Regions from separate parts of the Furfurilactobacillus curtus genome, predicted to be linked through region 2. Evidence: predicted binding sites of a transcription regulator. Region 2 holds the regulator's gene; each other region holds the start of a gene.
The links. Region 2 encodes Rex, which represses fermentation and respiration genes when NADH is low (regulators of the CRP and FNR family bind a similar motif). Its sites were predicted from a motif close to TTGTGAANTANTTCACAA; they were not measured.

Region 1: a site for Rex is predicted at 2,573-2,590, ahead of pdhA (pyruvate dehydrogenase (acetyl-transferring) E1 component subunit alpha). Genes of this name have one in related genera too.
Region 3: a site for Rex is predicted at 6,198-6,215, ahead of ACYQ0Y_RS07060 (class II fumarate hydratase). Genes of this name have one in related genera too.

What each region holds. Positions count from the first base shown of each region.
Region 1 is NZ_BAAHXU010000001.1:476,873-487,118, reverse strand. Features, by position in the region: gene rnjA (ribonuclease J1) at 1-76, opposite strand, end outside; gene ACYQ0Y_RS02520 (DNA-directed RNA polymerase subunit epsilon) at 80-292, opposite strand; gene ACYQ0Y_RS02515 (hypothetical protein) at 534-1,070, shown strand; gene def (peptide deformylase) at 1,473-2,084, opposite strand; gene pdhA (pyruvate dehydrogenase (acetyl-transferring) E1 component subunit alpha) at 2,733-3,851, shown strand; gene ACYQ0Y_RS02500 (alpha-ketoacid dehydrogenase subunit beta) at 3,854-4,831, shown strand; gene ACYQ0Y_RS02495 (2-oxo acid dehydrogenase subunit E2) at 4,903-6,231, shown strand; gene lpdA (dihydrolipoyl dehydrogenase) at 6,239-7,666, shown strand; gene ACYQ0Y_RS02485 (Rossmann-fold NAD(P)-binding domain-containing protein) at 7,871-8,821, shown strand; gene ACYQ0Y_RS02480 (UPF0223 family protein) at 8,808-9,083, shown strand; gene ACYQ0Y_RS02475 (inositol monophosphatase family protein) at 9,125-9,901, shown strand; gene typA (translational GTPase TypA) at 10,003-10,246, shown strand, end outside.
Region 2 is NZ_BAAHXU010000001.1:892,007-902,252, reverse strand. Features, by position in the region: gene ACYQ0Y_RS04565 (ABC-F family ATP-binding cassette domain-containing protein) at 1-913, opposite strand, end outside; partial or broken gene ACYQ0Y_RS04560 (ATP-binding cassette domain-containing protein) at 1,094-1,534, opposite strand; gene ACYQ0Y_RS04555 (redox-sensing transcriptional repressor Rex) at 2,000-2,659, shown strand; gene groES (co-chaperone GroES) at 2,936-3,220, shown strand; gene groL (chaperonin GroEL) at 3,281-4,912, shown strand; gene ACYQ0Y_RS04540 (APC family permease) at 5,307-7,142, shown strand; gene ACYQ0Y_RS04535 (phosphate ABC transporter substrate-binding protein PstS family protein) at 7,409-8,299, shown strand; gene ACYQ0Y_RS04530 (YigZ family protein) at 8,358-9,002, opposite strand; gene ACYQ0Y_RS04525 (ATP-dependent helicase ComFA) at 9,085-10,246, shown strand, end outside.
Region 3 is NZ_BAAHXU010000001.1:1,494,530-1,504,775, forward strand. Features, by position in the region: gene ACYQ0Y_RS07025 (TMEM175 family protein) at 1-427, opposite strand, end outside; gene ACYQ0Y_RS07030 (RepB family plasmid replication initiator protein) at 581-943, opposite strand; gene ACYQ0Y_RS07035 (hypothetical protein) at 1,148-1,294, shown strand; gene ACYQ0Y_RS07040 (DUF2252 domain-containing protein) at 1,468-2,826, opposite strand; gene map (type I methionyl aminopeptidase) at 2,920-3,702, opposite strand; gene ACYQ0Y_RS07050 (alpha/beta hydrolase fold domain-containing protein) at 4,006-4,797, shown strand; gene ACYQ0Y_RS07055 (L-lactate dehydrogenase) at 5,074-6,024, shown strand; gene ACYQ0Y_RS07060 (class II fumarate hydratase) at 6,235-7,617, shown strand; gene ACYQ0Y_RS07065 (hypothetical protein) at 7,641-7,772, shown strand; gene ACYQ0Y_RS07070 (anion permease) at 7,784-9,202, shown strand; gene ACYQ0Y_RS07075 (aldo/keto reductase) at 9,375-10,246, shown strand, end outside.

The sequences.
Region 1 (10,246 bases), 420 kb from region 2:
TGTTTTTACCAATTTCACCCAAACCACCGACGGCGTAAACGGCAGTTTCATTGTTTTTTAAATTGAGTTTCGCCATGGACTAAAACTCCGTGAGTTTGTAGTTGGCGCCTTGTTGTTCATAGTCTAAGGCGTTACCTTCAAGCGCTTCGATGGATTCCACGTTGTAGTCTGTGTGGGCCTCCACGGCACTCATAGCAGCGGCCTCATTTTCAGCATCCAAATATAATGAGTGGGTGTCCTCACGTTTAGGGTTCCGAATTTTAGAATCTTGATAATAAACTTTAAAAATCATCGTAAAATCTCCTCTATAAATAAATAAAAAAATAAATGGTTATTTTTGGTGCATCAAGAACCAGACTAGCAAGCGTGAGTTACTAGTCCAATGTTGATATAAGGTTTTCTCCCGAACATGGTTGTGAAATCACAACATTTGCGTTCTATATTAACATAGCCCGTAACTGATGTACACTAACTGGACCGGTGATAACAACGGAATGGCCAGTGTTTGTGATAGAATATGAATAGGAAAGTGGGTGGCAACTTTGACATTATTGGTGACGATAATTATTGGATTGGTCTTAGCTTACTTGGTATATCACTACATTCATCGATTGATTATTCGTCGAGCAACGGCGATTGTCAGAAATGACGCTCAACAGGTGACTGATCAGGCCATGCGAAATGTGTTGAAGCAACTTGTTAGTGAAGGCTGGTTAGCTAGTGATCAGCAGACGTTTACAAAGTCTGAGACAGTTGCTGACGTCTGGGGACGTGGCGTGATGGACTTTGAATACGAACTGCCAGACGGTGAGCTAACCGCTGCACAATTGCCTAACTTGCGCCGGCCGGTCAATAATGCACTCGGCGAATATGCCTTAGCAAACCACATTAAACGAGTCAAAACAGATCAACCAACTTTTGTTGTCACTGATTTATGGTTGTTTGAACAGCGTTTGCATATTGATATTGCCTATTTAGTTAATGAAGCGACGATCGAATACGTCCAGGATTTACGCAAACTCAATGCCTCTCAAGTAGACTCATCGCAAAGCACTAATCGAGCTGAATAATTAGGAGATTTCCGATGCTCTCGGTGTGAAGCGATCAAGTCTATCGACAAAGGCAGAAGAGAAGTGTTGGTAGAATTATGAAGCGCCATTAATTAGTGTGGCTAGATTAACGCGACGAGCAAAAATTACAATTCCTAAATCGAATGAGAACACATTAAAAGTTGGAATGTCCGATCTGAATTGGGTGGCAAACTGAAGCTAAGGGGACTGGGAAAAACGGCCTTGTTTGTTAGCAAAATTGGTGGATTGTATAAACGTCAAATGTATCGTGATGCAAATTTGATTGATTTAACGTAAAAGTAGCTTGGCAAACAAATTTTTGTTTGCCAAGCTACTTTTATAGTAGATGAAGTTATTTTCCAATGATCAAGAATCGACATTGTTTCATTAAAGTTTAGCTAGTTAGCCAATCAATAAAGTGCCATCTTCAGCGTCGAAGGGTTCAGCTTGATTGATGTGGTCATAAAATAAAACACCATGGAGATGATCAATTTCATGCTGGCACACAATGGCAGGATAATCTTTTAAACGAATTTTGTGTTCATTACCATCGAGGTCCTGGTAACGCAACGTAATGCGGTCAGCGTGGGGAACATAGCCAGGATGCTCATCATCAACGGATAAACAGCCTTCACCTTCTGTCAACGCCGCTTGTTGAACGGATTGACTGACGATAACTGGGTTAATGATGACTTCTTTGAATATTGGATTATCGCGAGCAGTCTTGGCAGCTTCGGCAATTGACGCTTGATCATCAGGATCTTCGGGCTCGACGGCAGATGGGACCAAGACGGCCGCCATTTGAAGAGACACATCAACTTGAGGAGCAGCTAGCCCGACACCCGCACGTAGTTGATATTTTTCAGCTTGTTCCGGGTCTTGGCTCACCTCTAAATATTCCATCATGTCAGCAGCTAGCTGACGATTTTCATCATTAAGCGGGAAGGCCACCTTTTCCGCGTATTTCCGTAAGGTCGGATTACCGTCTCGAATAATATCTTCCATTAAAATCACGCGCAAGTGCCTCCTAAATTATAATTCGGTCAAAATGTTTTTTGGGTCGTAAACGAATTAAGTTGAACTTTCATTACTGATCGTCAAAGCATTCCAAATGGTTTTAACTGACCGTAAACTTGTTTCACTCATTGATTTTAGTGTACCATACGCAATCAGGTCATCCAAGGGTAGCCTTAGCGGCGGTTGAGGTTTGACGATTTTTTAGTCTTAGTATAATACCCAGGCCTACCTGCAGAACAAGCAAGTTTTAGACGACAAATATAGTGAATGTTTAAACAATAAGTCGAAATCACGATGATTGTCACGCCGTTTTCAGCGACCATGCATTGAAGCTTGTGAATATTGAAAGTGGGATGAAAATAGCAATTTTGGACAAAGGGATCAATAGAGGAACTCGTGACTGGTCGGTTGCAAGGGACTTGCTATACAGTTGTTAAGGATACTGTTCAAAAACTTCACAAGTTTTTGAAGACAAGAGAAAGGGCTTGTGACCTATTTAACAATTTTGAAAACCCTTGCATTGCGATTCTGTAACGCGTTACAATAAGTCGTGAAAGATGAAAGCGCATACATTTGTTGACTGAATTTATTAGACAGTGAACGAGTGTCAGCTGTCATCAAGAAATAGAAAGGAATGTGTGCATTATGGCAAACAACGATTCATCTAAGCCAATTGTAGACTTCGCTGCGATCAAGAATAACTTAGGCAGTGACTACAAACCGGTGCAAGTTTTAGACGGTTCTGCCAAAGTTGTAAATCAAGAGGTCTTCAATAGTTTTAGTGATGACCAACTGGTTGATTTTATGAAGAAGATGGTTTGGGAACGTGCATTGCATGAACAAACGATGAACTTCTCTCGTCAAGGACGGTTAGGATTCTATGCGCCAACTGCTGGTGAAGAAGCCAGTGAAATGGGGAGTGTTTCCGCCTTTGAACCACAAGATTTCCTATTCCCTGCTTACCGAGACTTACCACAGTTAATTCAGCATGGTAGTTCGGTTGAAAAAGGATACCTTTGGTCACGTGGTCACGTTTTAGGCAACATTTATGATGAAAAGTATCGTGCATGGATGCCACAAATCATCATTGGCGCCCAATACGTTGAAGCCGCCGGTGCCGCTTTAGGAATTAAGAAGAACGGTGAAAAGAACGTTGCGTTCGTTTATACCGGTGACGGTGGGACTTCGCAAGGGGACACCTATGAAGGTTTGAACTTCGCTGGTGCTTTCCAAGCACCATTGGTTGCCTTTGTTCAAAACAATGGATTCGCCATTTCTGTTCCTCGTGAGAAGCAGACTGCTGCCAAGACACTCGCTCAAAAAGCGGTCGCTGCCGGAATTCCATCTGTTCAAGTTGATGGGATGGACATTCTTGCCGTTTACGCTGTTTCCAAGGCTGCTCGTGACTTTGCTGCTGCTGGCAATGGTCCTGTCTTAATTGAAACATTAACTTATCGTTATGGCGCTCACAGTTCTGCTGGTGACGATCCTTCGCGTTACCGGACTAAAGAAGAAGAGAAGCCATGGCATGATATTGACCCATTAATTCGTTTACGAAAAGTTTTAGCTGATAAAGGTCTTTGGTCTGATCAGCAAGAAAGTGACTACACGGATCAATGCAAGGCTGACTTCAAAGCAGCATTGAAGGCTGCTGATGGTGAACCAAAACAAACTAATGTTGAATTATTGAAGAACACGTTCGAAGTACCAACTCCGAACATTGCGGCACAAATTGCCGAATTTGAAGCAAAGGAGTCGAAGTAATCATGGCTACGAAAACTTATATTCAAGCGATTACTGACGGACTTGATCAGGTCTTAAGTGACGATGACAAGACGTTAATCTTCGGTGAAGATGTCGGTAAAAACGGTGGTGTTTTCCGTACCACTCAAGGGTTACAAGACAAATATGGTGAAGATCGGGTCTTCGACACACCATTAGCTGAATCAGGTATTTTAGGCTTGGCAATGGGATTAGCGGCCACTGGCTGGCGGCCATTACCTGAAATCCAATTTATGGGCTTTACATTTGAAGCAGTCGACTCGATTGCCGGACAAATGGCACGGACACGGTTCCGTTTTGGTAACACGAAGAATATGCCAATCACCATTCGGACCCCATTTGGTGGTGGGACTCACACGGCTGAAATGCATGCCGACAACTTGGAGAATTTCTTCACTGGCGTACCAGGTTTACGGGTAGTTACACCTTCTAACCCATATGATGCTAAGGGACTTGTGATCTCAGCTGTTGAAAACAATGACCCTGTCTTGTTCATGGAAAACCTGAAATTGTATCGTTCAATGAAGGCCGATGTTCCAGATGACAAGTACACGGTTCCATTGGATACAGCTAAAGTTGTGCGTGAAGGGACAGACATTACAGTTGTTGCTTATAGTTCTGAAGTTAACGAAGCGCTTAAAGTAGCAGACAAGTTGGCTGATGAAAATATTTCTGTTGAAGTCATCGACTTAGTTTCCCTATCACCAATCGACACAGCCACTATCTTCAAGTCAATCGACAAGACACACCATGTTGTCGTTGTTCAAGAAGCACAACGCATGGCTGGGGTTGGCGCCACAGTTGTTTCCGATATTGCTGAAGATGACATTCTTTCATTGGATGCGCCAATTGGCCGCGTAGCTGCGCCAGACAGTGTTTACCCATTTGCCTTAGCTGAAGACGACTGGATTCCTGATGCCGCTGAAATTGAGGCGAAGGTTCGCGAAATTTTGACTTACTAAACGCGCGGCTACGCTAAATAGCCAACGATTGTCCGGAACACTCCGGAAATTCGATGAAAGGAAGATACTCCATGTCCTACAAATTCAAAATGCCAGAACTTGGTGAAGGAATGGCAGAAGGCGAAATTGCCGCTTGGGATGTTAAAGAAGGCGACAAGATTGCTGAAGATGACACCTTAGTTGAAATTCAAAATGACAAGTCTGTCTCTGAATTACCATCACCAGTGTCTGGGACGGTTAAAAAGATTTTTATGCAAGCAGGTGAAACAGCCAAAATCGGTGATACGTTAGTTGAAATCGATGATGGTTCTGCTGATACCGGTGATGATGAGGCTGCTGCGCCAGCAGCAGAGGCCGCACCAGCAGCAGAGGCCGCACCAGCGCCGGCTCCTGAAGCCGCACCAGCGCCAGCCGATGCACCAGCGCCCGCTGCGACAGCTAGTGCTAATCCTGTGTTAAGCGATCCTAATAAGCTCGTACTTGCGATGCCATCTGTTCGCCAATACGCTCGTGATAACGGTGTCGATATTACGGTTGTGGCACCATCAGGCAAGCATGGCCAAGTGACTAAAGCTGACGTTGATGCTGCTAAGAACGGCGCTGCACCAGCAGCTGCCCCTGCACCAGCTGCCCCAGGTGCACCAACTGCTGATACTGCTGCTGCGCCAATCAAGCCATACGTTTCTGCGACACCCGAATTAGAAACACGTGAACCAATGTCCATGACGCGTAAGGCAATTGCTAAAGCAATGGTTACTTCTAAGCACACTGCGCCACACGTTACGTCATTTGACGACGTTGACGTTACTGCATTGATGGCTAACCGTAAGAAGTACAAAGCTGCTGCCGCTGATCGCGATATTCACTTAACTTTCTTGCCGTACATTGCTAAAGCTTTGGTTGCGGTCTTAAAAGATTTCCCAACGTTAAATGCATCAATTGATGACAGTACGCAAGAAATCGTTTACAAGCACTATTACAACATCGGAATTGCGACCGATACTGACCACGGCTTGTACGTACCAAACGTTAAGAACGCTGACGCTAAGGGTATGTTTGCCATTGCCAAGGAAATCACTGAAAATACTCAGAAAGCGCAAGATAACAAGTTGTCTGCTGCTGAAATGAGCGGTGGCTCCATTACAATTAGTAACGTTGGTTCAATCGGTGGCGGCTGGTTCACACCAGTTATTAACTACCCAGAAGTTGCTATCTTGGGTGTTGGTAAAATCGCAAAAGAACCAATTGTCAACGAAGATGGTGAAATCGTCGTTGGTAATATGTTGAAGCTGTCCTTGAGTTACGACCACCGTTTGATCGATGGTGCAACTGCACAACGGGCTTTGAACGAATTGAAGGCCTTGTTGCACGACCCAGACATGCTTTTGATGGAGGGATGATTGAATAATGGCTGATGTTGAACAAAAGGAAACAGTAATCATTGGTGCGGGCCCTGGTGGGTACGTTGCCGCAATTCGGGCCGCTGAACTAGGTCAACAAGTCACGGTCATTGAACAATCTGAAACCCTTGGTGGGGTGTGTTTAAACGTTGGCTGTGTGCCATCGAAAGCCTTGATTCAAGCCGGTCACCGTTTGCAAGAAGCAAAAGATGCTTCAACTTACGGGATTACGACGGCTGACGCTAAGATTGACTTCAGTAAGACGCAAACTTGGAAGCAAACTAAGGTCGTTGACCGGATGACTAGTGGTGTTGCCATGCTGCTTAAGAAACACAAGGTTGAAGTCATTCGTGGTGAAGCAACGATGGATTCTGATACACAATTGCGGGTCATTGCACCGGGTCCAAAGCAATTCATGAGCCGTGATACTGGTCGGACAATTGCCTTTAAAGACCTCATCATTGCCTCTGGTTCGCGACCAGTAGAAATTCCTAACTTTAAATTCGAAGGCCGGGTCGTTGACTCAACTGGTGGCTTGAACTTACCAGAAATTCCTAAAGAATTAGTCGTTATCGGTGGTGGTTATGTGGGAACTGAATTGGCTGGTGCTTATGCCAACTTAGGTGCTCACGTGACTATCTTAGAAGGAACCCCATCCATCTTGCCTAACTTCGAAAAAGACATGGTTTCCCTTGTCTTGAAGAATTTGAAGGCACACAAGGTCGATGTTGTGACCAGTGCGATGGCGAAGAAGTCTGAACAAGATGACACTTCTGTGACTGTTACCTATGAAGTTGACGGCAAACCGCAAACATTGAAGGCCGACTACTGCATGGTGACGGTTGGAAGAAAGCCGAACACAGACAATTTGGGACTAGAGTTTACTGACATTAAGTTAGATAAACGTGGTTTCATTGAGGTCGATGACCAAGGTCGAACGGCTTCACCGCATATCTATGCAGTCGGCGACATTGTCAACAATGGTCCAGCATTGGCCCACAAAGCTTTCTTCAATGGCAAAGTTGCCGCTGGTGCGATTGCTGGTCATCACACAGCTAACGACTATGTCAGTGTTCCTGCTGTATGTTTTGCTGATCCAGAGTTAGCTACGGTTGGTTACACGCAGGCAGAAGCTAAAGAAGCGGGCTTGGAAGTATCTACCGCGAAGTTCCCATTCGCTGGTAACGCTCGGGCCGTTTCGATGGACGAAGCAGATGGTTTTGTTCGCTTAGTGACAACCAAAGACGACAACACAATTGTTGGTGCACAAGTCGTTGGTCCAGATGCGAGTGACTTAGTTGCTGAACTTAGCTTGGCGGTCAACTCACACATGAACGCCGAGGATGTTGCCTTGACGATTCACCCACATCCAACGTTGAGTGAACCAATTCAAGAAGCTGCAGACATTGCGATCGGTTTCCCAACCCATATCTAACATTAAGTGCATGTGTTTGCAAAAGAGTGACTGGCTTAGCCGGGCGCTCTTTTTTCTTGCACTTCATTCCAGCTTCGGTACAATTAACCATAAATAGAAACTAATAAACTGAAACGAATTGATCTTGATTAGTTAGTGTAACCATTTTCCTAATAGCGGTATTGTGAGCTGCGATGGATTCGGTTTAGAAGAAGGGGGCTTTGAATGAAACCAAGTGTGGTTCTATATGGAACAGGGCAGTTTAACCAAACATTTTTAACGAGTGCGTTAACACTTGACTTGCCAATGACAGTAAGTGTCTTATCCTCGACCCAAGAGCCTGAACAAGTCTATGAAGATGTACAAACAGCTGCAAGCGGTTGTGCGAACGCACAGGTGCATCTTGGTATAATGACGGATTTTGTAACCGCTGACGCCTTAATTATTGGAGACTTGGTTGATTTACCACGCTCAGCTAGTGCCGAAGAACGTTTAACGGCGACACTGCCACGGTTACGAGAACTTATCCAGGCAGCCATGGCAGAAGGATTTAAGGGGAAGATCATTGTTGCTAGTCCAGATGATGGTGTGTTGACCTATTTTGCCCAGAAGTTCTCTGGGGTCGGTGCCAATCAATGCTTGGGAGTGGGTACATTGGCGCATAGTTGCGTCTTGGCCAACACGTTAGCGCGGACATTCAATGTACCAACGGATAGCGTCCATGCCTATGTTGTGGGCGTGGGTCAAGAACATGTGGTGGCTTGGAGTCGGTCGACGATTGGACCAGTTCCCATTCTTTCACTGATGGCTAACGATGCTGTAGAATTCAATGCAAACCAACTAGGCGAGATTGAGCAGCGACTGAACCAAGCCATTATTTCGGCGAATGATGGTTTGCGGTCCCAAGCTGTGCTTCGAATCCTACGAGCGTTATTCTTTGATCGACCAATGGTGGGTTCGGTGACCAATCTATTAACGACCGTTGTTGATCGTATCGTACCGTTAAGTACGCCGATTCGGTTGACGGCCATGGGTGCATCTAAAATTGTGGATGTTTCGTATACTGAAATTGAACAACGCCAATTAGATGAAATCACCACGACAATTTCGGCGCAGATAACAACCATCGAAAATGGGGATTTCGAACCAGAAACGGATGAAAATGATGAACATTGAGTTACCTTTAGATGACACTTGGACCAGTCAAGAAATTATTGATGTGACGATGTTTTATGATTTAATCTTGACCGCAAATGAGCAAGGCGTCGATCGACAACGGTTGCTGAGCGCTTATCAAGTCTTTCAAATGATTGTCCCGACAAAAGGGCAACAGAAGCAATTGGACCGACAACTTCAGCGCCAGACTGGGGTCAGTCTGTATCGTACGATGCAAGCGGCCATGGCGAGTCAACGAAAACATTTCAAGTTTTCTGACTAAACGAAAGCTAGATAAATGAAGGTACTATAGGAAGGATCAAAATGGATCAGTCAACATTTCAACAGTGGGACGCACAGGTCACTCAATGGATTGACGAAGCCCGTGAGAATATTTTGGCCCACTTCGATGAACCATTATCGATAGAAGAAAAGTCGGGGCGCCGCGATCTTGTAACGCAGGTTGACAAAGAAAATGAGCAACGGTTGGTGGCCCATATTCGACAAGCCGACCCTGACGCCCAGATTCTTGGGGAAGAAGGTCTTGGGGATCATGTCACCGAGACCGATGGCCGGTTATGGATCTTGGACCCGTTGGATGGCACCATGAATTTCATTAAACAGCGGGATGATTTTGCCATTATGATGTCACTATATATCGATGGTATCGGCCAAGCAGCTTGGCTGTACGACGTAATGGGTGACCGCCTTTTTCACGGGGCGAAAGGTATCGGCGTCTGGTTGAATGATCGATTGATGGCGCCACCGGCGAATTTGCCACTCAGTGAAGGGCTAGCGAGTTTATCTGGACCACTTGTTCGCCATGATGTGGATCATATGCAAGCTATTGGCGCGGCCAGTTTAGGTATGCGAATTATTGGTAGTGCCGGGATTGCGTTTACCAAAGTGCTGCGAGGACAGCAGGTGTGTTACATTTCCTATCTACGTCCATGGGATTTCGCAACGGGGAAAATCTTGGCCGAAGAGTTGGGGCTGGTCGTGACGACAGTTGACGGTCAAACGCCGTCTGTGCTATCATATAGCGTTGTAGTAGTAGCTACGAAGCAAGCGCAACAGGACATTATTGCGATGCAGGCATAAGTGTCGGACTGTGACATGAATGGTCACAGTTTTTTTACGCCTAATAATGCCGCCAAAGTTACCACATGAATATTGATTTTGAAACGAAGGGAAGTTACACTTTGAAAACTAGAGATGATATCCGTAATATCGCCATCATTGCCCACGTCGACCATGGTAAGACAACGTTGGTTAATGAAATGCTAAAGCAATCTGACACACTTGATGGCCACACTGAGATTGCTGATCGGGCGATGGATACAAACGCAATTGAACAGGAACGTGGGATTACGATCCTGTCAAAGAACACCGCTGTTAAATATGGCGACAAGCAGATCAACATTTTGGATACCCCAGGGCACGCGG
Region 2 (10,246 bases):
GCTGACTCAAGGCAGCTTGATAGTCATCATAATCACCCTCGAACCAGCGCGTACCACTAGCAGATAGTTCAACGACTTCGGTTGCGACTTGATTAATGAAGTAACGGTCATGTGAGACGAATAAGACGGTGCCCATAAACTCATTGAGCGCTTCTTCAAGCACTTCTCGTGAATCGATGTCTAAGTGATTGGTGGGTTCATCTAGAATCAAGAAATTGTCGTGATCGAGTGACAGCTTGGTTAAGGACAACCGCGCTCGTTCACCCCCACTTAATGCGCTAACAGGTTTAGCAACATCATCACCAGTGAACAGAAAACTGCCTAATAGTGTTCGAATTTCACGTTCTGCCATGGTTGGATGGTCATCCCAAATTTCATTTAAAACGGTCTTTTCATCATGGAGAACGGCTTGTTCCTGATCGTAGTAACCAATGGTGACATTGGCTCCAATTTTGATCGTGCCTGCTAAAGCTGGTCGCTGCGATAAAATTGTTTTTAAAAGCGTCGACTTACCAACGCCATTTGGTCCGACAATACCGACTGCATGCTGTTTAATGACGTTAAGGTCAATATGATTCGCTAATGGCATCTCGGCAGTATAGCCAATCTGCAAATCAGCAACTTTCAAGACTTCTTTGCCACTGTCATGCTCAGGCTGGAAGCGAATGCGAATTGAACGATCATCATCCTTTGGTGCTTCTAGGCGATCCATTTTGGCTAATTGTTTGCGACGGGCCTGTGCTCGTTTTGTTGTAGAGGCGCGCACGATATTTTTATTAACAAAGTCTTCCAATGCACTAATTTGGGCTTGCTGTTTGTCAAACGCACGTTGTTGTGTTTTGATACGCGCTGCTTTTTGTTGTAGATAAGCAGAATAATTTCCTTTGTAGTGAGTGAGGGTGCCTTGGTTCATGTCATAAATAGTCGTAACCACATGGTCCAGAAAGTATCGATCATGAGAGACAATCAGGACAGCTCCGGGATATCCCTTAAGATAATCTTCCAGCCAAGATAGGGTTTGAATATCTAAGTGGTTGGTCGGTTCGTCTAAAATCAGTAAGTCTGGTTGCTGCAATAAGTACTTTGCTAAGGCTAGCTGTGTTTTTTGACCACCTGAAAATTGCGTGACGTTGCGATCATACGTATCTTCATCAAAGTGAAAGGCATGTAAGACACCGCGGATCAGGGCTTGATAGCCATAACCATTGTGGTCGCTAAAATTTTGTTGTAGTTGATCATATTCGCTTAAATAACGGTGGTAAGTCGTACTTTGATGATCTGCTGTGGGATCCGCAATCAGCGCTTCTAATTCGTGTAATCGATGTTCTTGTTGACGCTGTAAACTAAATACAGTGAGCATCTCGTTCCAGACAGTATTATTTGAAGTTAGCCCGGCATCTTGGGGGAGGTATCCCACCGTAACTGCTTTACCAGTGGAGATGGTGCCAGCATCAGGTTCATTTAAGCCTGCAATCATTTTTAATAAGGTTGATTTGCCAGCGCCATTGCGACCAACTAAGCCGACACGTGCGTGATCTTCAACCGTCATAGAGACATTTTCAAATAAGGTATCGGCGCCGAAACGACGTGCGACTGCTTGTACTTGGAGAACATACATAGTCGAAAACTCCTTCACTCATCAAACGATTTCATAACTACCATTCTAACATGTCGAGCAATGAAGCGGCATGGGTTACCAAGCGGCTGCGCTGATTGAGCTTGTGAAACAAGTGGTTGGTAAAGGATTAATGACGATGATTATAAAAGTTCGTGATTTTAATTAATATCAACAGTACGAAGTTTTAGGAAAAAGACAGTCGATTCAAAAGCTTTCAGATCAAGGTAAATCAGGATTTTATTAAGCCAAACGGCAAGAAACTTTGTGAAAGAAACAGATAAAAGAATGAAATTTACTTCACAATAAGTGACCCTATGCTATAATTGGTCTACACATTAGTTTCACAAGCGATACTAATCGAACAAAAAGGAGTGAACCGTCGTGGCCGAACAACGAATTCCACGTGCGACAGCAAAACGGCTGCCGATCTATTACCGTTATTTAAACATTTTATTGGATGCGGATAAGACCCGCGTTTCTTCAACCCAGTTATCGGAGGCGGTTAAAGTCGACTCTGCAACTATTCGTCGCGACTTTTCATACTTTGGTGCCCTCGGCAAAAGAGGCTACGGTTATGATGTTGCAAAGCTCATTGAGTTCTTTAAAAAGATTCTGAATCAAGATCAATTGACCAATGTTGCATTAGTTGGGGTGGGGAATTTAGGCCATGCATTATTGAACTTTAATTTTCATCAAAACAGCAATGTTCGTATCAGCGCAGCCTTTGATGTTAACGACAATATCGTAAACACAGTTCAAAGTGGTGTGCCAATTTATCCATTATCAGAAATGGGCCGTCAATTGCAGGATCAGCAAATCTCGATCGCCATCGTAACCGTTCCAGAACGTACAGCACAGGATGTGACGGAACAATTGGTTAAGGCCGGAATCAAGGGGATTCTGAACTTTACGCCACGTCGCTTGTCTGTACCTGACTCAGTGCGGGTTCAAAACGTTGATTTGACTAATGAATTACAGACACTCATTTATTTCATTGATCATTATGCTGAGATTCTACCAACTGAGGGTGAACAAGGATAAACAGTTGTGATTATTAGCTGAATACAAAAGGATGAACGTCGGTTGCTTTGCGAAGTGACTGACGTTTTTTTAAGCATCGCCCAGCTTAATCCTTATGCCTTGTTGACAGCTATCAATTAGCAGTGTGGGTCCGGGGCTGCTAATTTTTTTGACTAAGTTTGACCAAAAGCCTTGCATTCAGAATCGGGGATGGTTATTATAGACCTTGTTGTTAGCACTTAGACATTAAGAGTGCTAAAAGCGTTTATTTCAACGAAAATTATTGGAGGGATTAACGTGTTAAAACCATTAGGAGATCGTGTTATTTTACAAGCTTCTGAAGAAGAAGAACAAACCGTTGGCGGTATTGTCTTGGCAAGTAATGCGCAAGAAAAACCAACGACTGGAAAAGTTATCTCTGTCGGTGCTGGCCGTGTATTGGACAACGGTGACTCTGTTGCACCATCCGTTAAGGAAGGCGACACAGTAATGTTTGACAAGTACGCCGGGACCCAAGTGACTTATGACGGTGCAGATTACCTAGTTCTCCATGAAAAAGATATTGTCGCAATTGTTGAATAATTTTCGACCTAAATTGCGTAAATAAAGACGAAATAAAAAATAGTTGAGGTGGAAATTCACATGGCTAAAGATCTAAAGTTTTCTGAAGATGCCCGCAGCTCAATGCTTGCTGGGGTTGATAAATTAGCGAACACGGTTAAAACCACACTTGGACCAAAAGGTCGCAACGTTGTACTTGAACAAAGTTATGGTTCACCAACCATCACTAATGATGGTGTAACGATTGCTAAAGCAGTTGAATTGGCTGACCATTTCGAAAACATGGGTGCAAAGTTGGTTGCTGAAGTTGCTTCTAAGACTAATGACATCGCTGGTGACGGGACGACAACTGCTACGGTGCTCACACAATCCATCGTAAACGAAGGCATGAAGAATGTGACTGCCGGTGCCAACCCAGTTGGGATCCGGACAGGGATTGAAAAAGCGACCAATGCAGCCGTTGATGCTTTACACAAGATGAGCCACGACGTCAAAACTAAGTCAGACATTGCTCAGATTGCTTCGATTTCGGCTGCAGATCCAGAAGTTGGTGAATTGATTGCTGACGCAATGGAAAAGGTTGGCAATGATGGCGTTATCACCATTGAAGAATCTAAGGGGATCGAGACTACTTCGGATGTAGTTGAAGGGATGCAGTTTGACCGTGGATACATGAGTCAATACATGGTTACCGATAATGACAAGATGGAAGCTGACTTGGATAACCCATACATCTTGATCACGGATAAGAAGATTGCTAACATCCAAGACATTTTGCCATTACTGCAATCAGTTGTTGAACAGGGCCGTGCTTTACTGATCATCGCTGATGACATTACTGGTGAAGCATTGCCAACGTTAGTCTTGAACAAGATGCGTGGTACGTTTAACGTCGTTGCTGTTAAGGCCCCTGGCTTTGGTGATCGGCGCAAAGCGCAGTTGGAAGATATTGCTGCTTTGACTGGTGGTACTGTGATTACTGACGACCTCGGCTTGAACTTGAAAGACACGACTGTCGAACAGTTGGGTCAAGCTGGTAAAGTTACTGTTACCAAAGATAACACGACGATCGTTGAAGGCGCTGGTAACAAGGCCGACGTTGACGAACGGGTTGCCAACATTCGAACTGAGTTAGAAGCAACGACTTCAGACTTCGACAAAGAAAAGTTACAAGAACGTTTAGCTAAGTTATCTGGTGGGGTTGCCCGAATTAACGTCGGTGCTGCAACTGAGACCGAATTGAAGGAACGTCGTTACCGGATTGAAGATGCGTTGAATGCGACGCGAGCCGCAGTTGAAGAAGGCTTCGTTTCTGGTGGTGGTACTGCATTAGTTAACGTTATCGAAGCAGTCGCTGCATTGGAAGAAGAAGGCGACGTTCAAACGGGAATTAATATTGTTCTGCGTGCGCTTGAAGAACCAGTGCGTCAGATTGCTGAAAACGCTGGTAAAGAGGGCTCAGTGATCGTTGAAAAGCTGAAGTCACAGAAACCAGGGATTGGTTACAATGCTGCAACTGATGACTGGGTGGACATGGTTGATGCTGGGATCGTGGACCCAACCAAAGTAACACGGTCAGCCTTGCAAAATGCTGCGTCCGTTTCCTCCTTATTATTAACGACCGAAGCCGTTGTGGCTGAAGAACCAAAGCAGGATAACGGTGCTGATGCAGCAGCTGCTGCTCAAGCTGCTCAAATGGGCGGTATGATGTAGGCTAAAACGCCAACCGTTGATTGATTAAGACTGTTTAATAAACAAGGTGCTCACCAATTTTAGTTGGTTGAGCACCTTGTTTGCATTTATCACGTAATCTGTTTAATTTGGACTAGCTCTTGTCTAACACCTTTTAATTTAGTCGAAAGGGAATATCTAATTACGATTGTTTCTATTGCTTATCAGTGTTCGACAACAATGACTTGTTTGACACTAATTTTTCACATGGCCTTTATGCAAAATCTAGTGTAAGATAAGTTAGCTGAAAGCCGCAGAATATTGCTGGCTTTTTTGACGTTTGTGGGCGAGAAATTTGTGACGCAAATGTCGTTGTCAGTAACTTTAATTTATAGAAGGTAGGTGCAATGTTGTACCTGCCAAAGGGAGTTTCAAAATGTGGCGGTATTTAAAGCGATTGCTCATTGGTAAACCGCTAAAAACTTTGGATGAAGGCGGTCAGGCACTGACCAAATTTAAGGCCTTGGCGTTGCTTTCATCAGATGCATTGTCCTCTGTTGCGTACGGGACTGAACAGATCACCACGGTGTTGGTCACATTATCGGCAGCAGCTATTTGGTTTTCTTTACCAATTGCCGGCATTGTCCTCATTTTGTTGTTGGCGATCACGTTGTCTTATCAACAGATCATTCACGCATACCCATCAGGTGGGGGCGCCTATGTGGTTGCGACGACTAATTGGGGCCGTCCAGCTGGGCTAGTGGCTGGTGGATCCTTATTGGTGGACTACATGCTGACCGTGGCCGTTTCGGTAACATCAGGTACCGAAGCGATCACCTCAGCAATTCCAGCCTTATATCATCATCAAGTAGCAATCTCGATTGTTATCGTGTTATTTGTGATGACGCTGAATTTGCGTGGTATGAGTGAATCAGCCAACTTCTTGACGATTCCGGTATATTTCTTTGTGGTCATGATTTTAATCATGATTATCGTGGGAATTTATAATATTGTGACTGGTCAAATTACCTATCATGCCACTGCGGCAGTCGGGGCTCCCGTCCAAGGAATGACGGCGTTACTCTTTATTAAAGCCTTTAGTTCAGGTTCGTCTTCATTGACTGGGGTGGAAGCAATCAGTAATGCGGTGCCAAACTTCAAGAAACCAAAAACGAATAATGCAGCGGCGACATTAGCCATCATGGCCACGATTCTTGCGTTCTTCTTCGGGGGGATCACCTTTATCAACTACTGGTTAGGGATTAAGCCGATGGCGACTCAAACCGTGCTTTCACAAATTGGTGTCGGCATTTTTGGTCACGGCTTGATGTATTACTTGTTACAAACAGCCACTGCGATGATTTTGGCCGTTGCAGCTAACACTGGGTTTTCAGCGTTTCCAATTCTGGCCTTTAACTTGGCTAAGGATAAGAACCTGCCACATGCCTACATGGACCGCGGTGATCGACTAGGCTATTCCAACGGAATTATCACCTTGGCCGCCGGTGCGATTGCATTAATCGTGATTTTTAATGCTCAGACGACGTTGCTAATTCCGCTTTATGCGGTCGGGGTCTTTGTCCCATTTGCGTTATCACAATCAGGCATGATTATTCATTGGCGTCGAGAGAAGACTGGCTTTTGGCAAGGGAAAGCCTTTATTAACTTTGTCGGGGCATTCATATCTGCAGCCATTGCGATTTTCTTATTTGTGACTCGTTTTGGCAATGTTTGGCCTTACCCGCTGGTGATGGCCTTGCTTATGTGGGTTTTTCATAAAATTCATCAGCATTACAAAACGGTTGCTGAACAATTAAGGGTTGCCGAAAATATTGAAACAGCTCCTCATCACTACGATGGTGCGACCGTGATCGTTTTGGTTTCTAACGTTACTCGAGTTACCAAAAATGCGATTGACTATGCTGAATCAATTGGAGACTACGTCATTGCGATGCACGTGTCCTTCGATCAAAATCCAAATAAGGAAAAAGAAACCGTCACGGAATTTAAACGGGATTTTCCTAACGTCCGTTTCGTTGATATTCACTCATCGTATCGCTCCGTTTCTGGGCCGGTTTTGCGTTTCTGTGATGTTATTGCCAAACGAGCGGCTGAGCGTAATTATACGACGACTGTTTTGGTCCCGCAGTTTGTACCACGACGACCCTGGCAAAACATTTTGCATAACCAAACAAGTTTACGGTTAAGGTCTGTATTGAATTCACGCGAAAACATCATCGTTTCAACCTACAACTATCATTTAAAACAGTAAGCATTTGCCTGATTAAATCAGGCAATAAGTTTGGTGCTGGGGATGCTTATCAAAAAGCGAGCGGGACATCAGCCGGTAAACGACTTATGTTCCGCTTTTTGGTGGTTTAGCACTTGTTTTTGTCTCAACCGCCTATTTAGCGATATTTACGTATTGTTTACGTAAACAATACAGCTTCATCATGATCATTTTACATTGCCTCAGTATGCTTAATGTACCGAGTCAGTTGTCGCTGATTTCGGCAATAAGAGAGAAGAGGTTGAACCATGAAAAAAGCAGTTTTAGCGAGTGTACTTGGGTTAAGCTTAGTTATGACGTTAGCAGGGTGCGCATCAGACAAAAAGAGTAGTGCAGCCCAAGCTGATCAAAAGCTGTCGGGGAAAGTGGTTGCAGTTGGATCAACCGCTTTACAACCATTAGTTGAACAAGCTGGTCAAACCTTTCAAGAAAAAAATAGCGGTGTTACCATCAATGTCCAAGGTGGCGGTTCTGGCGCCGGCTTAGGTCAAGTTCAAAAAGGAGCAGTTAACATCGGCAATTCAGATTTATTTGCCGAAGAACAAAAAGGACTTGATCGGACAGGGATGAAGGACCATAAGTTTGCGGTTGTTGGGATGGCTCCAGTTGTTAATAAAGATGCCGACGTGAAAGATATTAGCAAACAACAGTTGATTGATATTTTTACCGGTAAAATCACGAACTGGAAAGAAGTTGGTGGGGCTGACCAAAAGATTGTGGTTATTAATCGGGCCAAAGGATCAGGCACCCGAGCAACATTTGAAAAATATGGGCTCGATGGTGCTCAAGCAATGCAAAGCCAGGAACAAGATTCTAATGGAACCGTTCAAAAGATCGTTGCTACGACGCCTGGGGCCGTTAGCTACTTAGCCTTTTCCTATGTCAAAGACACGTTACAACCGTTGTCAATTGATCGTGTCGCCCCAACCGATGCCAACGTTGCAACAAACAAATGGCATATTTGGTCGTATGAACACATGTACACCAAAGGCAAAGAAAGTGCGACGACTAAGGCCTTCCTGACCTACATGACGAGTTCGTCGGTTCAAAAGGGATTAGTGAAAAAATTAGGCTATATTCCATTGACGAGTATGCAAGTCAATCGAACTGTTGACGGCGCGGTGCAAGATCGTAAATAAATCGCTTTAATTTAAACCAAAAAACTGATCATGTGACTTCGGTGAAGAAATCACATGATCAGTTTTTTGATTGATAAGGGATCCACGCGGTGGTTGGCATTGTCTCGAGAATTTGTGCGCGACCGTTGGTTTGATTCATTAAATCAGTTTCAAAAGTGTCGTCGGACGATTCGAGTAGAAGTGTTAAGGTAACGGCTGCGCCATAATCGACATGATCAATGTTGACGACCCGCTCAGTGAGCCAATTCATCAGCGGCTCAGCTTGATCATAGTTGAGGGAGATTTGATACGCAGTTAATGATTGTCGTTGCAAACGCGGGGCTTGATTGACTACGAGACTAGCTGAGCTACCGTATGCACGAATCAGGCCACCAGCGCCTAGTTTGATGCCGCCAAAAAAGCGCGTGACAATGATAATGACGTTGTGCAAATTGTCATTCGTTATAACATTTAACACTGGGGAAGCAGCTGTGCCACTTGGCTCACCATCATCGCTTTGCCGGGTAATTTCATTGTGGTCGCCTAAGACATAAGCGTACACGTGATGGGTTGCTTTAGGCAGTGATGACTTAACCTCGTTAATGACTTGATTGGCGGCAACTTCAGAGGAAATTGGTGCAATGGTAGCTATGAAACGTGATTTCTTAATCGTTTGTTCGATGGTTGTTTGTTGAGCAACGGTGATTAAAGTGGGTTGATCCATTGAGATTTTCTCCATCAAATTAAGTTTGTTTTCCGTATGTCATTAGGTAGCCAATAGTCTGAAATTGGGAGGAAAACTTGATATGCAAGCTGGATTATTATACGGGCGCCAGTTGACCGCCATTGATTTGCCCCAAGATGCTGATGTGACAAGATTTAACCACCGTCCAAGTATGATCGAACATGGTCGCTGGATTATTTGTCAACGTTGCCATGAACGCTCATTGAAACAACAAGTTCGTTTACCGGCAGGCGGCTATTATTGTCCCGCTTGTTTCTTATTAGGCGCTGTTCATAGTCAGCAACCGTTGTTTTCGTTACCGGAGCCTAATTATTTCACACCGGTAGCTCAACCGCTATCGTGGCGCGGAACATTGACCCGGTTACAAAAACAATGTGCGACTCAAATTAACGATGTGTTTCGGCAAAATCAGCAGCATCTATTATGGGCGGTAACAGGAGCAGGTAAGACAGAAATGCTTTTTTTAGGACTAGCTGATGCGATTCGTATGGGTAAGCGAGTTGCGATTGCTTCACCACGAGTGGATGTTTGTTTAGAACTGTATCCGCGCCTGCAGGCAGCCTTCACTGAGGTGCCCATTGCATTATTGTACGGCCATCAGACGGAACCGTATCAATATCGACAGGTCACCATCTGCACGACCCATCAGCTATTGCGATTTTACCACGCCTTTGACGTACTGATTGTTGATGAGGTGGATGCTTTTCCGTTTGCACAAAATCCCCGTTTGGGTTTTGCAGTTCAACAAGCCGTAAAGCCACAATCAGCTTTACTCTATCTAACAGCCACGCCCAGTCGCCAACTTTTGTGGGAAGTTCACCGGGGGAAATTGTCGATTAGCTATTTGCCGCTGCGATTTCATGGTCATCTGTTACCAGAAATTCGTTTGCGATTGGCTTTACGTTGGCGAGCTAATTTAAAACGAGGAAAATTACCTAGGCAGCTGTTGATGGCGATTAAGCAATGTTGTGAACAGCACCGCCGTTTTTTACTATTTGTTCCCCACGTGAGCCAATTGGCACCGATAGCAGCGGTTATTCGGCAAAAATTGCCAATGGCCGAGTTTGCGACCGTTCATGCTAGTGATGAGCAACGAGCGGTCAAAGTAGTGCAAATGCGCGAGCAAAAGCTTGATTTTTTGATTACCACCACGATTTTAGAGCGCGGGGTAACTCTACCAGAAATTGACGTTTTTGTCTTAGGTGCCGATGATGATGTGTTTT
Region 3 (10,246 bases), 600 kb from region 2:
GCCGTGAGATGGCGTAGCGCAATTTCTTGTTTTCAGGATCTGCTAAAACCAAGGTCCACTCTAAGGCAAAGTAGCCAATGGACAACAAAATGAAGACGACACCGTAAAAAAGTTCGGCCGGGAAAGCGTTGAAGTGTTCATCCACGAATTTACTGGCATACGGGAAAAATGAGGCGCTGAACAGCATGAACCCATTGGCCCACAAGACACTACCGTTAATTCTGCGAACAAGTTGGAAAATGTGATGTTGATTATTCCACATCACCAGCAAGGCGATAAATGAAATAAAATAGGCGATAAAACTTTGCTTTAATGCCCAAATTGCGGCCCAAGTTGCTGCGTCGGGTTGCTTAAGTTCTAAGACCAAAATAGTCATAGCAATGGCAAGAACTGCGTCTGTAAACGCGGTTAAACGTTCCTTATTCAATTTTAACTGCCTCCAATTTGATTTTTGAATTTATTATGACATAACTTATAGGACGGATTGCTGTCTAGGATGTTTCCATAAAAAAATGCTGACTTGAGCACCTTCAGGCACGAAATCAGCAGGGTGAATCTTAATTGTTATTAAGCTTAAAATTTATTTTTTCCAGTGCGCTTCGTCAATCTGCACTAGAAATTCAAAATCAGGATTAAGTTGAACCGAGACGATTTGTTGGTCATTAACTAGACCAATTTTACTGAAAAAGTCGTGTTTCACTGGTCCATCACCAAGATCGTAAGTCGTGCTGGTCTGACTGATGTGATCGATGACCGTAGTTAACAGTTGGTTAAAGTCGGTTGTAGTACCGCCAGTTAACCATTGCAGTTCGTCATAGTTAAAAACAACAGAAGTGGTTCGTAAGTGGTGCATTCGCGTCAAAATCGCAAAAAAGAGATTCAACTCATTTTTTGATAAATTGGCAAACGCTACCCCCTCAATGTGCATGTCATTATTTGCCATAATTACAGCTCCTTTCAAACATCTGCATTGCCATACTGTTACCATACGCTAGCCTAGTCGTTTTAATCAATTATTTATGACCATAATCGGTAATTATAAAGTTTTGCCATGCTTTGAGCACGATTACTGACGAATTGCCGTTTGAACCTGTATAATTACTTTTGTTGACTAGAACTCTGACAAGACTGAAGGAGTGAGCCACAAATGAGTAAGAGTAATGAACCACATAAACGCATCGACTTTGATAGTCCGAAGATGGATTGGGTTGTGGATCAGTTGTTTACTGATCCAACGGACAGTGAGACGAGTACCCCGCACAGTTTTGAAATTTGGATTAGTCCAGAAAAATAATGCGTGTTTCACGTGAAACAAGTTTCGATTAAACAGGCAATAGCATGCTGATTGGTAAGGAATACCAACAAAAAATGGCCATCTCAAGGGATGGCCATTTTTTGTTGGAAAATAAAGTTATTGAAGTTGATCCGGATAATCATGGAATTGCTACAACGAAAGAGATATTTTGGTTAGTGGTTAGGATGCTCCTTCAAAAATGCAGCGTAATCAGCTTCCACCTGTGGTACATAGGCTTCTGCCCATTGCGTCATCGCTAAATCAAAATCTTTGTCGTTATCAATGTACCCATCAATCATGGGAGCAGTTGGTGTTTGACAGTGATCGATAGCTAGCAAACGACCACAAGCTTCAGCGTAGAGGTGAAATTGCTGCCAATTTAGACTATGCAAATCAACGGATGTTTTCATATCCCGAAACTGACGAACATAAAAGCTATGATGACGACTTTGAAAGTAGCCGAGAAACGGGTCGGAAGCAGACTGGAGAATTTTTTGCGACTCAATAATCCGTTGACCTTCACTCTCTTCAAAAGTTGCGCTCAGATTCAATTGACGTTCTGCGCCTGTTTTGCGTGTGGGCAGAGCTTCCTTGATTTGTAGGACTAAATGGCTACCATCATTACTGGTGAGGAGTACTAAATAGCACCGTGAGCCAAAGCTGCCGACGCCGACACAGTGACGGGCTACATCAGTTAGTTCATATTGTGACAGCAATAATGCCACGTCGGATCGTACCGTGGTTCGATAGGCCGCTAAGTAATCGCTGATATGGCGAGTTACGTCATCATCGGTATGCCGAGTAATCTTGGCATTGTCGATAAAGCGTCGACCATGAGCGGTTAGTGAAGTGAACTTGTTAACGACTTGTTCGGAGTTACGTTTCTGGGCTTTGTCAATAAATGTTTGCATGAGTGAGCGAGCTGGGCTGGTCGGTGCCGCCGATAAAACGCTCTCCACATCATTTGCTGGATAGAATCGATCTAGTGTTGATCGTTGGCAACTAAAGTGAATCCCTTTACGATAACTTTTAGCGACATGGCGAACAGCTTTGTGGATCTTTTTTGCGGAGAAACCATTTTCTTGACCAGCTAAACTGACACTGACAAGTAGTCGTTTGACATCGCGTTCCCACGAGTTCACGCCAGCTTCGTCAAAATCGTTGAGGTCGAATACTAAGCGACGTTCCGGCGAGGCAAAAAAGCCAAAATTGCCTAAGTGGGCATCGCCAGAGATAACCACAGGAATGTGGGTACTGGCTTGATGATTTAGGTCATAAGCCATCAGTTCAGCGGTCCCCCGAAAAAAGGTAAATGATGAGACACCCATCCGCCGATAGCGTTCCGGTAATAATTCGGGGACTAGCATGTCAGCGATGCGTGACATGAGCAGGGTGGGGTCTCGTTGTTGGGGAACAAAACGGCCCAACTGAGCAAAGGAAACTTGTTGGCGTAGTTGCTGGCCTTGTTGATGTAACGCTTGTTGAGATTGTGTGACTTGAATGTTTGTGAGATTGAGTCCGGTCTTTGGCATGACCCTGCACTCCCTTAATTAGTTAGTGTAAACGCCTTGGTTCCATAACTTGTGAACCAAGGCGTTTGTGTGCTTTGCGCAAAATAGCAAAGCTTATAAATATTTAGCGTCAAATTCAGGATCTTGACTGGTTAAAATCTTGGGACCATCTTTAGTGACAACGAGTGTGTGTTCATATTGACAACTCAGGCTGCCATCTAATGTGCGAACGGTCCAACCGTCATCGGCCACCGGTGCACATCGCCAATCACCAATGTTGACCATGGGTTCGATGGTAATCGTCATTCCTTCACGTAATCGCAAACCTTTACCAGGTTCACCGTAAGCGGGTACCATCGGATCTTCGTGCATCGTTGGCTGAATACCATGGCCTACGTACTCACGCACATCTCCGTAGCCCATTTCATCTTCGACATAATGTTGAATCGCCCAACCAATATCGCCAATTCGATTGCCAATTACAGCCTGATCAATGCCGAGATAGAGCCCTTTTTTAGTGACGTCCATCAGTTTTTTGACTTCATCACTGACATCGCCAACGGCAAATGCCCAGCAAGAATCAGACATGTAGCCATCGACACTGATCACTGTATCCACTTTAACTAAATCGCCGTTTTTTAGGAGTAAGGCTTTTCTTGGGAAGGCATGACAAACTTCTTCGTTCACACTGACACAAGTCGCGTAGTCGTAGCCCTCGAATCCTTTCTCTTCTGCTTTTGCATGGTGATCGTCTAAATAGCGGAGCGCATAGCGTTCAATTTCCCAACTAGAAATGCCTGGTTTGATGATGTCGCGCAAACCGATATGCATGCCGGCTAAAATAGCGCCAGCCTTGCGCATCCCTTCAATTTCACGGGGTGATTTTAAAGTAATCATGACTAATTTTCTTCTCTTTTCTACAAGACTTAGTTACTCACTCGTCTAGTATACCCATTTATGGTAAAAAATGCAGGGTCGAGAAAGCCAGCGTACGTGTGAGAATGCTTTGAGCCTAAGTAGCCGTGCGAACAATCGCATTTTCGACAGGAAACCAAGCGTGAAGGCGATCATGTTCTTCGTGCAAGCATAGCCTGATACTTCCTTGAGTAAAGTTGTTACCCTTAGTGACTTATCTGGTGGTAGGCTAATTCTAGATTAGAATCCCAATGATGAAATGATAAGAAAGCATGGGTGAGATAAATGGCAAAAATTTCGCAAACGTTAGATGTCGTCTATGATGCGACTTTAGATTTGAAATTAGATGTTTATTATCCAGAAAATCAATCATTACTTGGTGGCATTATTGATGTTCATGGTGGCGGCTGGTTTCGTGGTGACAAGGCTAAAGATGCCGATTGGGCCACCCGATTAGCGAATGAAGGCTTTCTAGTGGTGGTGCCCAATTATCGGATTACGCCAGCTGGATATTATCCAGATCCGTTGACGGATATGGACCACGTATACGATTGGCTGAAACACAGCGATTACGACTTTGATAAAAGCAAAATTGCCGCTGTTGGTTCCTCAGCAGGTGGGAATATGACGGTTGAAATGGGGATTAAATTTGGCATTCCGATTGTCTCACTTTCTGGAATTATCGACATTGAAGATTGGTTACAGCATCATGAAGCAGTCGTTGCTAAACCGGACACGACGCAAGACTTTAATGCAGCTAGTGCTCAAATCGATCAAACCGGTGCGAATGATTCCTTCTATAAATGGTTCGTGACAAATTACTTTAATGGTCGAACTGATCAGTACAAGGATGCAACGCCATATTTACATGTGACGGATCAAACTGGACCAATGTATTTAGCTAATTCGCTCAATGAATTTGTGCCAACGTCTGGCGTAATTAGCTTGGCAGAAACGTTGAACGTGCATCAAATTCCGTCCACTAGTCGTTTCTTGACTGGTTCACGTCACGCTAAAGGTTACTTAGATGATGTGTATGACGAAACGGTGGCCTTTTTAAAACGAAATTTAGCCTAAAATTGGGCGGTATGTTACTTAAAACAACCATGATTGCCAAAGGGTGATCGTGGTTTTTTGTTGTCTTGATTGTTTGAAAAAATATTCACATAGATTATTTTAATGGTGACTACCTCGTTTGACTATAATTCGAGTCAACGGTTACGGTTACACCATCAGAATTGTGATGTTATCGCTACCAATGTTTCCGATGAGGTTCATTGCACATCCGTGAATTCTACGATTTATTTTTGTGCATAAATTCATTTATAGACAGCTACGGAAAGGAAGTTTACTTTGGCAAATCAAACCATACATCAAAAAGTTGTTTTGATCGGCGACGGGGCAGTGGGTTCTTCATATGCCTTTGCAATGTTGCAGCAGCAAATTGCTGACGAGTTGGTCATAGTTGATATTCAAACTGATCATGTTAGCGGGGACGCCTTAGATTTAGAGGATGTTCAGCCCCTAACAGGGCCATTAAATGTGCATCCAGGAACCTATCAAGATGCAACTGATGCTGACTTGGTGGTTATCACAGCTGGTGTGCCCCGCAAACCTGGCGAAACACGCCTCGATTTAGTTAATAAGAATTTAAATATTTTGAAAACAATTGTAAAGCCCATTGTCGAGAGTGGCTTTGCTGGCATTTTCATCGTCGCAGCTAATCCAGTTGATATTTTGACGATGGCGACCCAGAAATTATCAGGTTTTCCACGGGAGCGGGTGATTGGTACTGGAACCTCATTAGATTCCAGTCGATGGCAAGTAGCATTGGCTAACCGTTTATCAGTTGATTTGCGCACTGTGGACGCCTATATCTTAGGTGAACATGGTGATGGCCAATTTGCCGCCTATCAAGCAGCGGCAATTGCTGGACAGCCTTTGCTCGCAGTGGCCGCCAAACAAGGTGTTAGCCAACTGCAATTAACAGATTTAGAGACTACAACCCGCAAAAAAGGTGGATCAATCATTGGACTAAAAGGGGCCACCTTTTACGGCGTAGCGACAAGTCTGATGCGTTTGAGTCGTGCAGTGCTACATAACGAGAATATCGTGTTACCGATTGGTGCACCAGTTGATGGACAATACGGCCTGCATGACTTATACATTGGCACGCCAGCAGTGATTAACGCGCAAGGGATTGCGCAGATCTTAGAAGTGCCGTTATCTGCGGATGAGCAAGCAAAAATGGTCGCGTCAGCCAAGTCTCTACAGGCCATTGCGGCTGATGCCTTAGGGGATTAAAACTTCTAGAGATAGATATTTCAGCCCGGTTGAATCAGTGGTGATATTAAGATTTTTAATCAGTCGTGTAGGGTTTGACTATCGAGCTAAACGCGCGCTATCTTAGGCATAACAAAAATATCGTGATTCATTGAACAACGATAGAACGTTCAAAGCTGTTTTTTTAGCAGCTATTGTTAATAATTACACAAGAAAGTGGAGGGACCACTAATGTCAGATTTTCGTGTAGAAGAAGATACAATCGGGCCAGTTGAAATTCCTACTGACGCGCTGTGGGGACCGCAGACGGAACGAAGCCGAAATAACTTTCCAACTGGGCAGTTTATGCCAATTGCCATTATTCGCGCGTTATTGCAAATCAAAAAAGCTGCTGCAGAAGCGAACTTAGAGTTAGAGCAGATTGATGCTGCAAAGGGCAAATTGATTGTGCGTGCGATTGAGACGCTATTGGCCCTCAATGACGAAGAACTGCGGAAGGACTTTCCATTGCGAGTCTACCAGACAGGCTCTGGCACACAAACGAACATGAACACCAATGAAGTTGTCGCTCATCAAGCCGCAAAAATAGACCCAACAATTGAAATTTTACCTAATGATGATGTTAACAAGGGCCAAAGTTCCAATGATATTTTTCCAACAGCGATGAACATTACAGCAAGTGTTGCGATTGCCAATTTGGAGGAAGCAGCCCAACATCTGATCGATGAACTCAAGGTAAAGCAGGATCAGTATTGGCGAACGGTTAAAATTGGCCGAACTCATTTGCAAGATGCGACGCCATTGACGTTTGGCCAAGAAATTAGTGGCTGGGTCAGTGCATTGGAACATGATCGCGATTATTTGAAGTCTTTGGATCACACGTTATTGGAATTGGCGATGGGTGGAACTGCTGTTGGCACTGGTTTAAACGCGGCACCAGGTTTTGCTGATGATATTGCTAACCGGATGAAGCACGTTTACGGGCAATCCTTCACTGCGGATACCAACAAATTCTACGGTTTGGCGCATCATTCTAATTTAGATGTGGTTCACGGTGCTATGAAGACACTAGCGGCCGATTTAATGAAGATCGCTAACGATGTCCGTTTCTTGGCTAGTGGTCCACGGGCGGCTTATGCAGAATTAAACATTCCAGCCAATGAACCAGGCTCTTCAATTATGCCTGGGAAAGTTAACCCCACGCAAGCCGAGGCAATTACGATGGCAGCTGTGCGGGTGATGGGCAATGATGTGGTGGTTACGATGGCCTCCTCACAAGGGAATTTCGAAATGAACGTCTATAAACCTGTGCTCATCGATGCCTTTCTCGAATCGGCTGAATTGTTGCGGGGCACGATGATTGGTTTTGCGGATAAGATGATTCATGGATTGACCGTTAATGAAACACGAATGCAAGAACTCGTCGACAATTCCCTGATGACGGTAACAGCTTTATCGCCACACATCGGCTATCATGATAGTGCAAAAATTGCCCAAGAAGCTGATCAGGCGGGCACCACCTTGCGCGAGGCTGCCCTGAAATCTGGGAAGGTTTCCGCTGCGCAATTTGATGAATGGGTTGATCCGTTGAAGATGACGAACATCGATCGATAATCAGTCCAAATGGAGGAGTTAGCATGGCATTTCTATTCCTAAGTGGTCTAGGTCTGACATCTTTGCTCGTTGGGGTGATATTAGCGGCCTTACCAAGTGAGACAATGCGCTATCGTGATGTAGCAGTGTCTGACATACCGATGGACGAAAAATAAGGGGAATAATTATGGGTTTAGAAAAGGTGAATTATAAAAAATTTCTTTGGCCGATCATCATTGGTTTGATCATCTGGTTTATCGCGCCTGTTCGCCCAGCAGGAATTTCGCTGGCGGCGTGGCATGTACTAGCTATTTTTGTTGCTACAATCGTTGGTTGTATTACACAGCCACTGCCGATCGCTGGGGTTGCTTTATTGGGCATGACTTTAACCGTTCTGTTGGGACTTGTCCCGATGGAAAAAGCCGTGACCGCCTTTGGCACGAATGTGGTCTGGTTAATCGCCATGGCGTACTTTCTTTCCCGTGGCTTCATTAAAACTGGCTTTGGTCGCCGTGTCGCGTTAAATTTTGTGCGGTTGTTTGGTCGGCGGACGCTTGGACTAGCCTATGCCTTGATTGGCGTAGATTTAGTAACTGCACCGGCAACCCCGAGTAACACGGCTCGTGCCGGGGGAATCGTCTTTCCGATCATTGATTCATTGGCGACAACTTTTGGCTCAAATCCTAAAGACGGGACTGAACGAAAAATTGGCTCATTCTTGATGTTCTCAGAATTCCAGGGAGACATTATCACATCGGGGATGTTTATGACCGCGATGGCACCAAACTTAGTTGCTGTTGCAATGGCCAAAGCCGCCCACGTTAACATTACCTGGGTCGGCTGGTTCTTAGCAGCTTTGGTGCCAGGGATTATCAGCTTGATTGCGGTGCCATGGATCATTTATAAATTGTATCCACCAGAGGTCAAAGAAACGCCAAATGCAAAAGAGTGGGCGGAAAAAGAACTGGCTGAAATGGGTCCGATGAGCGTGGCTGAAAAGATCATGTGTGGTGTTTTCTTGCTCGCATTGTTCCTTTGGGTTATTTCTAGTTTTATCGGTTTAGATGCAACATTGGTGGCCTTCATTGCTGTGACGCTCTTATTAATTACCGGTGTTTTATCCGTTCAAGATGTCTTAAAAGAAACTGGGGCATGGAACACAGTGCTGTGGTTCTCAATTCTGATTTTCTTAGCGAACCAATTGACAGCTATGGGGTTAATTCCGTGGCTATCTAAGTCAATCGGAGTTGCGCTTCACGGTGTCAGTTGGTTGCTAGTGCTCGTTGTTTTATTCCTGTTTTACTTCTACACCCATTATTTATTTGCAAGTGGGACAGCGCATGTTAGTGCGATGTATGCGGCCTTGCTGGCGGTGGCCATTTCAGCACATGTACCGGCAATGCTAGCTGCAATCATGTTAGCTTTATGTGGTCCGTTGTTTAGTTCCACAACCCACTATGCAAGTGGTCCAGCGACTGTTATTTTCGGGGCTGGCTATGTCAAACAGTCTGATTGGTGGCGTCTAAATGCCATCTTAGGTGTCTTTTACATTATCGTTTGGCTTGGCGGTGGTCTACTCTGGACCAAAGTATTAGGGATGTGGTAAAAGCTTCCATTTGATAATTCAGTTAAACAAACCATTTTTTGAGTCTTTGAAAATGGCTTGTTTTTTAGTTAGCTTATTCGTTTGCTTGTTAACGGTGGACAGATTGTTTTACTTTTTTGTTGAAACTCCTATGATGAATTTAAAATGGTAAATCAACGAGGAGGATAACTAAATGACAACAAAAGTGACGATTGGGAAGAGTTCAGTGATGACCACTAAGTTAGGTTTAGGGACGAATAAAGTTGGTGGTCATAACTTGTTTAAGGATTTAGTTGATGAGGATGGCGCTGCGGTTGTGAAAAAAGCTTTGGATCAAGGAATTCAACTACTGGACACGGCATATATGTATGGCCTTGGTCGTTCAGAAGAAATCATTGGATCAGTGTTGAAAAAATATGATCGCGATCAAATCGTGTTAGCGACCAAGGCAGCCCAGGACCCGGAAGATGATCTAAAGCCCAATAATGATCCAGACTTTTTGACTAAAGCGGTGGATGACGCGTTGAAACGACTGCAGACCGATTACTTAGACATCTTTTACATTCATTTCCCAGATGACAAGACGCCTAAAGCGGAGGCAGTGGCAGCGTTGGCTAAATTGAAACAGGCAGGTAAGATTCGTGCGATTGGCGTGTCGAACTTTAGCCTGACTCAGATTAAGGAAGCCAATCGTGATGGACAGGTTGATATTGTAGAAGATAATTATAGTTTAGTTCATCGACAACCAGAACAGGATCTGTTTCCTTACCTCCGCGAGCAGGATATTTCGTTTGTACCTTATTTCCCATTAGCGTCTGGATTATTGACCGGGAAATATTCTGACAAGGATGCAGATAAGTTCGGACAGTTCACATCGACAGAATTTAAAACAATAATGACAGCGGTAACTGTCGTGCGTAATTTAGCCGAACAACATGAAGCAACAGTCGCGCAAGTCGTCTTAGCATGGTACTTAGCAAACCCAGATGTGGCGGTCGTTATTCCTGGCGCCCGTAAGCCAGCGCAGGTAGAAAGCAACGTTCAGGCGTTAAATGTGCAGCTTTC